3 regions of the Microbulbifer sp. JSM ZJ756 genome follow, and region 3 is predicted to be linked to each of the others. Evidence: predicted binding sites of a transcription regulator. Region 3 holds the regulator's gene; each other region holds the start of a gene.

Region 1 (4,209 bases), on a different contig from region 3:
CACCAGCCGCCCGGTGGGTGCCAGCGCCGCGAAGGACTGTTTCTGTATCTCGCCGCCGATGCCGTCCAGCACTGCGTGCAACGGTCGGCCGGCCAGCTGTTCCCGCAGCTGTGCCCCGAAGTCGTTACCGCGCACGATCACCTCATCGAAACCCAGCCCCGCCAGGAATGTGCGCTTGCTGTCCGAGCTAACCGTACCGATGGGCACTGCACCCATTTGCTGCAGCATGCGCATGGCCTGCAGCCCCACGCCGCCGGCGGCGCTCTGCACCAGCACCAGCTGGCCCGGCCGCACCGCACCCAGGTCAGTCAGCGCGTAGTAGGCAGTAAGGCTCTGCACCGGGAAGGCCGCCCCCTCGGCGAATGACCAGCCCTCGGGCATCCGGCGGCAGTGCTGCGGCGGTACATCCACACTGGTGGCGTAGCCGCCGAAGCGGATGCAGCCGTAGACACGGTCTCCCACGGCAAGGTCGGTCTCAGCCGCGGCACCCAACTCGCTCACTATCCCACTGAATTCCAGCCCGGGGACAAAACTCCCCTCTGGTGTGGCCGAGTAGAGGCCGGTAAGCGCGAAGATATCGGCGAAGTTCAGGCCCACGGCCTTCACCTCCACCCGGATTTTATCGGCGGCCAGTGGCTGCAGTGGTTCCTCCACCAGCTGCAGGTTACTGATGGCTCCGGCCTTGCGCGTGCGCCAGGCACGCCGGGACTGGCTCATGAATAACAACCTTTCATTTACGCGGTGAAAGAAGTCAGGGTAACGGTATGGAGATCGTGCGGCCAGCCTGGACGGCCGGCGGGAGTGAGGCCATCAATGGACGGCCGCTGCAGCAGCCGGCCGCTTCCCGGTCGTGACCGTTAGGCGAGCCAGCTGCAGGGCGAAGGGAATAACAGGAGGACTATTAAGCGAGGCAGCTATTCTTCAGTGCTTTCCATCCCTGCACCAGTTGCGGATTCCGGGGCTTGCGCAGCTTCGCCAGCCTCATCCGCCGCTTCGATTCCGTCCGTGCTTCCCTGTTGTTCCATGGCCGCCTGCAGGAACACCCGCATCAGGTTGTCCTTGAGTTGCTGTCGATGGGCGGCACGGAGTTTTTTCAGGTGTGCGGATTCACCGGGAACCTGTAGCTTCGGCAGGACTTCGCGGACAAACTCATCGCCATCCCAGGGCACCGTCGCCTCGCTGTCAAAGCTGCTCCTGACCTTGATAAATTTGTCACCCTCGACAAACAGGTACACATTGGAAAAATACCGGCCACCATTATTGGTCTCAAACTCAAATGAGGCCTTGAGTCCCTCCAGCTGTCCGTCGGCGGAAGCTACCGTATGCGGATCCACCTGTTCGGCTCCCCGCGAGCGGTAGTAGCCAAGTTCCGTCGCCCGATCAATCTCGGCAAGTACCCTCTGCATCTCCTGCTGCAGCAGGGACTCAGTGTCGCCCCAGTCGAAGTGATTGATCGGGTATACAAACAGGTCCAGGTTGTCAGATGGATACTGCTTGTTGGCGTAGTCGTAGAGCACGCCGAGCATGGGCTCATCAAAAATTTTGCTGTCGGTCTGGACAAAATGCTCGGTCTCGGCCGGTGCGACCTCTATGGCCGTGTAATCGGTGGCATCCGCGGGCCTGGCAGGCTGGTGCGAGTCGACGGAGGCACAGGCGGCAATGGCCGCAGTGCAGAACAGGAGGAGGGATTTCCTGAGCATCACAGGGTTCTCCAGGATTGCGGTTTATTATTGATCTTTTCACGCGCGACCGCATACCGGCGACGGCAGCCAGAAAAGGCACGGCCAGCAAGAAGGGTCTCCATCCTGCTGTCCGGTCATTGCATCATACCGGCTTCGCGCGCATCCATACTAACCGCAAACTACAGACCCGGGTTGGGATCACGGTCACAGTGGTATTCCATCCAGCCGGGCCGGCGCCCCTGTCCAGCGGGTCGGCTGCAGGGTTTGTCGTCGCAGGCCCCATGCTGTATAACCATACAGCTCCCGTGCGGCAACCGGCCCGCTGTCCCCAGCCGGCCCTCACCCGCTTCCGCAACACCACCGCTGGCAACCATCCCGGAACAACCTGCAGGCCCATGAGCGAACCCGTCGAACTGGCACCGGACTATTACCTGAGCAACTTCCGCGCCCTGGTGGATTTTGTGATGGCGCGGTATGAGGGCCTGCTGTCGGCGGGGGAGCAGCGCTTTTACCGGGACTTCTGCGCGCTGCAGCCGGACAGCCAGCGGCTTTATGTGCGGCTGCTGTCGCGCAAGGGTGTGCCGTCCTCCTGTGGCGCGCTGTTCCGGCTGGAAAAACTGGCCTATGCCGAGATCACCGACCTGCCCCGCGCCGCCGACCAGCTGGTGGAAGCCGGCCTGTTATTGCGCGACCCGGCACTACCGCTGGAAGAAATTCTGCCCCTGTTCACCAAGGCAGAGCTGCTGGGCAACAGCCCCGTTCCCCTGCCAAAAGCGCTGAAGCGCCCGGAGCTGGAACAGGCCCTGCTCGAGCAGGAGGCCGCAACGCCTGCCTTAATGAAGGCACTGCTGGAAGGGGAAACCCTGCTGGCGGTGCAGGCGGCGGAGCACTTCGAGACCTTCAAGCTGTGCTTCTTCGGCAACCTGAACCAGGACCTGACCGACTATGTGCTGCGCGACCTGGGGTTGTTCCGCTACGAGGCCTACCCGCTGGACCGGGAACACCTGCCGTTCCGGGACCGGAAGCAGATCGACCGGCACCTGCGCTATTACGATTGCCTGGCCCAGCTGGAGGAGGCCCTGGAGGGCGAAGCCGAAGACATCCTCGCACTGGCGGAGCAGCTGCCCGACGGCATCGATGGCGATGCCACCCTGCACCGGCGGCTCGACCGCCTGCGCCTGACACTGGCCCGGCAGCTGGAGCGCATCGACGCCCTGGAGGCCGCCGACCAGCTCTACCAACGCTGCACCCGGCCACCGGCGCGGGAGCGGCGCGCACGCATCGCGGTCAAGCGCGACGCTGTCGACACCGGCCTGGCGCTGTGCCGGGAAATCCTCGACGCGCCCCACAACGAGGCCGAACAGGTATTTGCCGAGAGCTTCGGCTACCGCACCGCAAAGAAGGCCGGGCGCCTGGATGGCTGGGAAGCACCGGCCCGGCACCAGCCGCCCACGGAGACCGTCGCCCTGCCCCGGCTAGCCGAACGGGTGGAATTGCTGGCGGCGGCGCACCTGGAACAGGGCCACGAGGAGAACCAGTGTTACTGGGTGGAGAACACCCTGTTCAAGGGCGTGCTGGGGCTGTACGTGTGGGACATCCTCTTCAGCCCGGTGCCCGGGGCCTTTTTCAACCCATTCCAGGTAGCGCCCAGCGACTTCCGCACCCCCGACTTTTATCCACAACGCCGCGCGGCGTTCGAGCAGCGCCTGGCGGAGCTGGACGCTGGCACCCTGGCGGAGCGGGTATGGCTCCACTACCGGCAGAAACAGGGTATCGCCAACCCCCTGGTGGCCTGGGAGGGCCTGCCGGAAGAGCTGCTGGCACTGGCGCTGGAACGTATCCCCGCCGACCACTGGCGAGTGCTGTTCCGCCGGCTGCTGGGGGATATCGCCCACCACCGCAACGGCCTGCCGGACCTGGTGCTGTTCCCGGCCGGGGGCGGTTACGAGCTGGTGGAAGTAAAGGGCCCCGGCGACCGCCTGCAGCAGAACCAGCAGCGCTGGCTGGCCTTCTTCGCCCGCCACCGGATCCCGCACCGGGTACTGCATGTGGAGTGGCAGCCTTGAGCGAATCAACAGCCGTGAGCGAGGAGTCACCAACCTCGGAGAGCGACAACACACTACAACTGTCGGTCAAGGAACTGGTGGCGTTCGCCTGCCGCAGCGGCGACCTGGCCAGCGACGGGCCCGGCGGCCCCACCGCCGAGGAGGGCATCCGCGCCCACCAGAGACTGCAGAAGAAACGCCCGCAAGGCAGCGAGGCCGAATACCGGTTACAGGTTGCACTGCAGATCGACGGCCAGGCTGTGGTACTGGGCGGGCGCGTGGATATCCTGCACCCACCGGCAGACCTGCACACGCCTGTGCAGCTGGATGAGATCAAGACCACCTACGTAACACCGGAACAACTGCCGGACTCCGCCCGGGCACTGCACTGGGCGCAACTGAAAATCTACGGCTACTGCTACCTGCTGCAGCAACAGGCCGCCACAGTGAAAGAGACCGGCCCGGGAACCGGCGATGGCGAA
Region 2 (4,209 bases), on a different contig from region 3:
CAGGGTAAATGGAGGCAGGTCCAGCTTGATGGAGCGCGCGGCCGGCCCCTCACCGATCATGATATCGAGCTGGTAGTCCTCCATAGCCGGGTATAGCACCTCCTCCACGTGCGGGCTGAGGCGGTGGATTTCATCGATAAAGAGGACGTCACCCGGCTCCAGATTGGTCATTAGTGCTGCCAGGTCGCCGGCCTTCTCCAGCACCGGTCCCGAGGTGGTCTTGATGGCGACACCCATTTCCGTGGCGATGATATTGGCCAGCGTGGTCTTGCCCAGCCCCGGCGGGCCGAACACCAGCGTGTGGTCCAGGGCATCGCCGCGCAGGCGGGCAGCCTGGATAAAGATCTCCATCTGCTCGCGCACCACCGGCTGGCCCACATAATCGGCGAGACTCTTGGGCCGCACGGCGCGATCGTGCTGATCTTCCTGGCCGGAGGGGCCAATGGGCTCGGGCGCAATCAGTCGGTCAGCTTCGATCATGGCTTCCTCCGCCAGCATAATCACAACCGCAAGGGCGAACCTCGTGCTCGCCCAATTCCGGACGGGCGGCCACGATGCCCGCCCCTACGACACCATTAGCTGGCCAGACACCGTTCATGCCGGCACCATGCTCTTGAGGGCCAGACGAATCAGGGTGGCACTGTCTGCATCGGGCTGCTCCTTCGTCGCCCGCGCCACCATCTTCGTGGCCTCGGTGGGCTTGTAACCCAGTGCCGCCAGGGCGCTTTCCGCCTCCCCGGCATGGTCGACTTTCGGCTCCGCCGCAGTGGCCATCAGCGGGATATCGTTGCTGTCACCGAACTGCGGCGCGAGTTTGTCGCGCAGCTCGATGATCAGGCGCTCGGCGGTTTTCTTGCCCACCCCGGGCACCTTCACCAGCGCCGCCACGTTATCCTCCGACACGCAGCGCGACAGCGCAGCGCCGTCGAGGCCGGACAGGATCGCCAGCGCCATCTTGGGGCCGACGCCATTGACCTTGATCAGGGTACGGAACAGTGCGCGGTCCGCCTCACGGATAAAGCCGTACAGCTGCTGCGCAGTCTCGGACACGGCCAGGTGGGTATGCAGCACCACCGGCTGCCCTGCCGGCGGCAGTTCAAAAATGGTGGTCATCGGGGCCAGCACTTCATAGCCCACCCCCTGCACATCCACCAGCAGGTGCGGCGGCTGTACTGCGGCGAGGCTGCCGCTCAGTCTTCCGATCATCGTTATCCGGTTCTCTGTGTGGTTTTACTTCTTTATATATGTTCCCGTGCAACCTTCCCGGCTGCCACCGCCCGCTAGGAAACCGTGAGACGACCGCGTCGGAAGCGGCCCCGGCCACTGCCCGCGGTATGCACCAGGGTCTGCATGGTGTGCATATGGCACAGCGCCACGGCCAGGGCATCGGCGGCGTCCTCCTGCGGCGCGGCCGGCAGGGATAACAGGGTCTTCACCATATGCTGCACCTGCAGCTTGTCCGCCGCGCCACTGCCGACGATGGCCTGCTTGACCTTGCGCGCCTCGTATTCCGCCACCGGCAGGTCGGCGTGGGTGGCCGCCACGATGGCGGCGCCGCGGGCCTGGCCCAGCTTCAGCGCGGAGCCTGCGCTCTTGGACATGAATACGTTCTCGATCGCCATCTGCGCCGGCTGGTATTGGCCGGCGATCTGACTCACGGCATCGAAGATCAGCTTGAGGCGCTCGGGCAGCTCCGCGTCGGGCAGGCGGATCACACCACTGGCCACATAGCGGGCCTTGCCGCGCTCCACGTCGATCAGGCCGTATCCGGTCTTGCGCGAGCCGGGATCGATCCCCAGGATTCGGGTCAAAGGGCGCCTTCCTGTATGTTTATATAGTAATGGCGAAAGGTAAGAAGTGTCCCAAGGCGGGCGGGAGGCGTCAAGGGAGGCAGGGCGGGCCGGGCGGCCCACCCTCCCGGGTCAGCCGAGCTCGGCCATGACCTCTTCGGGGATATCGGCATTGGTATAGACGTTCTGCACGTCATCCAGGTCTTCCAGCATATCCACCAGTGCCAGCACCTTTTCCGCACCATCCTTTTCCAGCGGGATGGTGGTGGACGGGATCATGGCTATTTCGGCACCGTCCGGCTTGAAGCCCGCCTCAGTCAGTGCGTCTTTTACCGGCATGTAGTCCTGGAACTCGGTGGTGAGTTCGATACTGCCGTCATCGTTGGTCTCGATGTCCTCGGCCCCGGCCTCCAGGGCCGCCTCCATCAGGGCATCCTCATCGGTGCCGGGCTCGTAATACATCTGGCCCTTGCGGGTGAAGAGATAGGCTACCGAACCATCGGTTCCCAGGTTACCGCCGCGCTTGGTAAAGGCATGGCGAACTTCGGCAACGGTGCGGTTGCGGTTATCGGTCAGGCACTCCACCAGGACCGCAACACCGCCGACACCGTAGCCCTCGTAGGTCACCGCCTCGTAGTTATCACCCTCGGCATTGCCCGCGCCGCGCGCAATCGCCTTGTCGATGGTGTCCTTTTTCATGTTGGCACCCAGCGCCTTGTCGACAGCAGCGCGCAGGGCCGGGTTGTCATCCGGGTTGGGACCGCTCTTCGCAGCGACGGTCAGCTCGCGAATGATCTTGGTGAAAACTTTGCCGCGCTTGGCATCCTGGGCCGCCTTGCGGTGCTTGATATTGGCCCATTTACTGTGTCCAGCCATTACTCTCTCCGGTAATTCTCCGTCGTGGCTTTTGCAAACCTGTCGTCACCCCGGTGCCAGCCGGGACCCGGATGGCACTGGTTGCCGGCCAGCGCCGGCAGGGGACGCAACTGTTAACTGACCTGCTCTTCCTTCTTCTGGCGCAGGCGGATATTCAGCTCGCGCAGCTGCCGCGAATCCACGGTGCCCGGGGCATCGGTCATGACACAGGCCGCGCTCTGGGTTTTCGGGAAGGCGATCACATCGCGGATTGAGTCGCTGTCGGTCATCAGCATCACCAGGCGATCGAGGCCGAAGGCCAGGCCACCGTGGGGCGGCGCGCCGTACTTGAGCGCGTCGAGCAGGAAGCCGAACTTCTCGCGCTGCTCGCGCTCGTCGATCCCCAGCGTACGGAACACCGCCTGCTGCATGTCCTGGTTGTGGATGCGGATCGAGCCACCACCCAGCTCGGTGCCGTTCAGGACCATGTCGTAGGCCCGCGACAGCGCTTCCAGCGGGTTCTTTTCCAGCTCTTCCGGTGAACAGGAGGGAGCGGTAAACGGGTGGTGCAGCGAGGTCAGGCTGCCGTCGTCCTCCTCCTCGAACATGGGGAAGTCCACTACCCAGAGCGGTGCCCACTCGGCGGTGTACAGGTCCAGGTCCTCGCCCAGCTTGCAGCGCAGGGCGCCCAGTGCCTCGGAGACGATCTTGGCCTTGTCGGCACCAAAGAAAATCAGGTCGCCGTTTTCGGCCTGCATGCGCTCCAGGATCGCCGCGCGGGTCTCGATGGGCAGGAACTTGGTAATCGGTGACTGGAGGCCGCCCTCGAGGTCATCCTTGTCGTTGACCTTGATGTAGGCCAGGCCCTTGGCCCCGTAAATACCCACAAACTTGCCGTAATCATCGATCTGCTTACGGGTCAGCTTGTCGTTGCCGCCCGGAACCTTCAGCGCCGCCACGCGACCCTTGGGGTCATTGGCCGGGCCGGAGAAGACCTTGAACTCCACCTCGGTCATCAGGTCCTTGATCTCCACCATCTCCAGCGGGATACGCAGGTCCGGCTTGTCGGAACCGAAGCGCAGCATGGCCTCGTAATAGCTCATGCGCGGGAAGTCACCCAGCTCGACACCTTTCAGTTCGCTGAACAGGCTGCGCACCATGGCCTCGGTAATCGCCATGATGGCGTCTTCGTCGAGGAAGGCGGTCTCGATATCGATCTGGGTAAATTCCGGCTGGCGATCCGCCCGCAGGTCTTCATCGCGGAAACACTTCGCAATCTGGTAATAGCGATCGAAGCCGGACACCATCAGCAGCTGCTTGAACAGCTGCGGCGACTGCGGCAGGGCGAAGAACTTGCCGTCGTGGGTGCGGCTCGGCACCAGGTAGTCACGAGCCCCCTCCGGCGTCGCGCGGGTCAGGATCGGGGTCTCGATATCCAGGAAGCCCTCGCCATCGAGGTAATTGCGGATGGCCGTGGTCAGCCTGGAGCGGAAGCGCAGGTTGTGCTGCATCTCGCGGCGACGCAGGTCCAGGTAGCGGTACTTGAGACGCACGTCTTCACCGA
Region 3 (4,209 bases):
TCCGCCGCCAGCAACCAGCCCGCATCACGCAACTGGTCCGCATCCGCATTGGCGGCCAACAACTGCATGGAGGGGATGCGGGTAAAGTCGTCACGGAAACGCTGCACGCGCCCGCCCTCCTGGTCAACTGCCAGCAGGATCTCCGGGCGCAGGTCACGGATCTCGGTGACAAGCGCCCGCAACTGTGCGCGACTGCTGTAGTTGCGGGCAAAGAAAATCAGCCCACCCACCAGCGGATGGCGAAGCACTTCCCGGTCCTCTGCCGTGAGCTCGGTGCCCTCGACATCAACCATTACCGGACCAATCAATTCACCCATCTTATTCCCTCATTGCTTAACACTGGCGGTACAGCCTGCATCCGCCGGCGCTAAAGTCTCGCTTATGACTTCTCCGTATCCGCCCGCAACATGGCCGCAGCTGCGGGCACGAGGCGGTCGAGTGTTTCCGGCAGGCTGCTTTGCGCGTCGAAATCCTCCCTGAGGATAGCGTCGATGGCATCAAAGCTCGAAAGGGTAAAGATCGTCGCCCCCAGCATAAAATAGAGCCGCCAGTAGAAAGTGACCGGGTCGATTCCCGGCAATGCCTGGCTCAGCAGGCCGGCGAAACGACGATAGCTCTCGCCATAGCGGGACACGATATAGCGACGCAGGTGGCCCTGGTGTTGGGTATAGGCCATGCCCAGCAGGCGCATGAACCGCTGGGGATCACGCCCCTCCGCCGCCAGGCTCGCCACACCGCCGCGGAAGAGGCTACCCAACAGCTCCTCCACTTCCAGCTTTTCGCCTGCAGCCACCCGCCGGTCCAGGTCTGCGGCCAGGGTCTCTGTAAAGGGCGTCAAAAAACGCTCAAACACCGCCTGGATCAGTTCTTTTTTTGACCCGAAATGATAATTTACCGCTGCGAGATTGACCCCGGCGGTACTGGTAATGGTGCGCAGTGAGGTCTCCGTGAAGCCACGTTCGGCAAACAGTACCTCTGCGGCATCCAGAATCCGACTGACCGTATCTGTCTGGGTCATACAAATTCAAACCAACAATTTAAACACTTGTTTTGATCTGGCTGAGATTAGCACACTTGTATCCGAAAAATCGCGGGTACTGAAGGCGGCAGGCAGACATTAGATTGGAAGTCAAACGCAAGGGGACAAGGATCATGGCACATAGCCACCCTGACATAGGCAACTGGTTCGAGATGCTGGAGAGCGGACAACTGTTCGAGGTGGTCGCCCTCGACGACCTGCACAGGACAATCGAAATCCAGTACCTCGACGGCACCCTCGATGAGCTGGACATGGAGCAATGGCAGGTATTGCCGCTGGCTCCGGCTCCTCCACCCGAAGACGCCAATATCGCCTATGGCATGACCGCACGGGAGCACAGCCCCAGCTCCAGCGATCCCGGCATACCCGAAGAGCAAAACCCGCTGGATTACCTGGAGGGAGAGAGCTTCAGCGGTACCGATGAATCCCTCTGAAGCGAATGACTACTGCTCGCGCTCGCGGATGTAGTCGATAATAATTTCTGCCGCCTCATCGACGGTATCGACAACATGGAAGAGGTCCAGGTCGGATGCGTCGATACATTTGCTCTGCAGTACCGTATCCACCAGCCAGTCGCGCAGGCCCGCCCAGTAGCGGCGCCCTACCAGAACAATCGGGAAATGAAGGACTTTCTGCGTCTGCACCAGGGTCAGGGCCTCGAAGAGCTCGTCCAGCGTGCCGTATCCGCCTGGCAAGCCGACAAACCCCACGGCGTGCTTTACGAACATGAACTTGCGCACAAAAAAGTAGCGAAAGTGGAGGCTGATATCCTGGTATGGGTTGGCCGTCTGCTCGAACGGCAATTCAATATTGAGGCCGATGGATGCCCCCGGCTGCGGGTGTGCCCCGCGATTGCAGGCTTCCATCAATCCCGGCCCGCCGCCGGTGATTACCGAGATTCCCTCCGCAGCCAACAGCTCCCCGAGCCGTACTCCCTGTTTATATTCCGGGCTTTCTTCGGTAAACCGCGCGCTGCCAAATACGGTCACCGCACCAGTCAGCGCAATCAGGCGCTCTATTCCATCCACCAGCTCGGACTGGATACGCAGGACGCGCCAGGCCTCGGGCATCTTGGCATCTAACATTCCACTTTCCCTGTTCTGTCGCGTTTCTCAACGCTTGTTATTTTGTCGGTTCTTCCCTGTCTCTCCCTCCAATGTAGCAGTATGTGACGACAGCGCTGTGAATTTGCGCCGGGGGTAAATCTGTATATAATCACAGCAACTGTATAAAAATACAGACACACGACCAGGTGAATCTATGACCAATCTCACGGCCCGCCAATCCCAGGTACTCGAGCTGATCAAGACCTACCTCGATGAAACCGGCTATCCCCCTACCCGCGCGGAAATTGCCCGGCAGCTGGGGTTCCGATCCCCCAATGCCGCCGAAGAACACCTCAAGGCGCTGGCCCGCAAGGGTGCCATCGAAATGGTGGCGGGAGCCTCCCGCGGAATCCGTATACCCGATTATCACCCGGGGTTGCCGATCGTCGGTCGTGTAGCAGCGGGTAACCCGATACTCGCCGAGGAAAATATCGAGGATTACTGTGACCTGCCCACAGACTTCTTCCACCCGCCGGCAGATTACCTGCTGCGCGTCCACGGAATGAGTATGCGGGATGCGGGAATTCTCGACGGCGACCTGCTGGCCGTGCAGCGCACTGACCAGGTACGCAATGGGCAGATCGTTGTCGCCCGGATTGAGGACGAGGTAACCGTCAAGCGCTTCCGCCGCAAGGGCAACCAGGCAACCGTGCAACTGCTGCCGGAGAACGAGGAATTCGATGTAATTCAGGTAGATATGCGCGACAAGCACTTTGTCATTGAGGGCCTGGCCGTGGGCGTGATCCGGCAGAGTCCCTGACCCGGGCACACTCTGTAACGACGAACCCCCTGCCCTCCCAGTTGGGCAGGGCCTAACCCCCTATCTTCTCAGCAACCCACGCCTTCGCACTATTCCGCGGGTTTCGTATAGTCCCGCGGGTACCTGCCGCCGTCCGTAACTGTCACCAGCATCAGCCACGCACACGCGTCTGCGCCCCTGGCGTGCGCCCGGGCAGGACGGCGCGGCGGCCTGGCACAGTTCAACAGCCGGTTCGAGATGGGTATCAGGTGGGCCCAGTGAGGGGCTGGAGGGTATTGGATGGGCGACCAGCAGCAGCATCGGCTGTGTTGCCGCACCGCTGGCCGGCCCCGGCGAGGGGATCAGTGGATTGTGTGGTTAACAGGCTCCAATTCCTCTTCCTCGAGGTATTCGGCCGCAATCTCATCAATATTCTGCACGGCGTCGATGCCGGCTTCCAACATGGCACGGGCCACTGCAATCTTGTGCTCGCGCAAGAATTCAGAGCTGGCGTCCGAAAAATGAATACGCACCAGCGGATCCTCCTTCTCCCCGGCACGGCGCAGGGCGACATCGCCGTTGGCGAGTTCGATAATTTCAAAAGTTTCGGAGGACATTCGCTTCTCCTGCAACATCAAGTTTTGCGCAGTGTAACACAGGGAAGGAGGTAGAATCAGTGTACGGGAGGCTCCGGACTGCCCCGCGGGCCTGGGGCGGCCAGGGCTGCTGCAGCCGGAGCGCAGCAGGCAGTTGCTGGATCGCGGCCCCCGGGTTGGCCGCTAATACTCTTCCATATGCGCTCGCTGGCGCCGGATTAGCTCCACCATCGACTCCCGCCAGTTCCGCAGGGCATCCAGGTCAGGGGCGGCAGATTGCCGTGAAAGGTCGCGAAGGGGAATTACCTGCGCCGGGGAGCCCGCTCCATTGCCTTGCGAGGCGCGGCTACCGGAGAATTGCCATAACCCCAGCCAGGCCGCTTCTATACCCGCCAGCCAGCTCTCCGGGTCCCCTGCCAGGGCCTCCAGTTCGGCCGCCTCGGAAGACGACATACCGCGGGAGGCAGCATCACGGGCGAGCTGCCCCGGCGACTCCGGCTGGCTGCCCAGTTGCAGCTGGTGCGCCAGCTCACACAGGAACGCCCGGTATGCCAGCCACAGTTGCAACACCACGGCATCCTGCACGGCAGCCTGGTGCAGCCCCCCTGCGGGAGCGGACTCAAGCAGTAGCTGGCTTTTGCGCAATGCCGCGGCCACGCTGCCGGTGTAGGGGTTGGCCATAGACCCTACTTGTCCTTGGCGGCGGCTTTCTTGCGTGCCGGCTTGCGT

The links. The regulator LexA, encoded in region 3, represses DNA repair genes until DNA is damaged. The targets are predictions, from matches to a motif close to ACTGTNTNTANANACAGT.
Region 1: the regulator LexA is predicted to act here: its motif matches at 1,966-1,983, upstream of ACH6CX_RS06440 (VRR-NUC domain-containing protein).
Region 2: the regulator LexA is predicted to act here: its motif matches at 1,822-1,839, upstream of ruvC (crossover junction endodeoxyribonuclease RuvC).

What each region holds. Positions count from the first base shown of each region.
Region 1 is NZ_JBISER010000003.1:49,835-54,043, forward strand. It holds gene ACH6CX_RS06430 (zinc-binding dehydrogenase) at 1-717, opposite strand, end outside; gene ACH6CX_RS06435 (hypothetical protein) at 915-1,700, opposite strand; gene ACH6CX_RS06440 (VRR-NUC domain-containing protein) at 2,078-3,748, shown strand; gene ACH6CX_RS06445 (ATP-dependent DNA helicase) at 3,736-4,209, shown strand, end outside.
Region 2 is NZ_JBISER010000008.1:154,772-158,980, forward strand. It holds gene ruvB (Holliday junction branch migration DNA helicase RuvB) at 1-480, opposite strand, end outside; gene ruvA (Holliday junction branch migration protein RuvA) at 595-1,206, opposite strand; gene ruvC (crossover junction endodeoxyribonuclease RuvC) at 1,281-1,811, opposite strand; gene ACH6CX_RS13850 (YebC/PmpR family DNA-binding transcriptional regulator) at 1,923-2,666, opposite strand; gene aspS (aspartate--tRNA ligase) at 2,780-4,209, opposite strand, start outside.
Region 3 is NZ_JBISER010000001.1:497,510-501,718, forward strand. It holds gene nagZ (beta-N-acetylhexosaminidase) at 1-317, opposite strand, end outside; gene ACH6CX_RS02175 (TetR/AcrR family transcriptional regulator) at 380-1,018, opposite strand; gene ACH6CX_RS02180 (DUF6763 family protein) at 1,153-1,473, shown strand; gene ACH6CX_RS02185 (TIGR00730 family Rossman fold protein) at 1,483-2,124, opposite strand; gene lexA (transcriptional repressor LexA) at 2,300-2,905, shown strand; gene ACH6CX_RS02195 (hypothetical protein) at 3,247-3,501, opposite strand; gene ACH6CX_RS02200 (DUF6586 family protein) at 3,664-4,161, opposite strand; gene topA (type I DNA topoisomerase) at 4,167-4,209, opposite strand, start outside.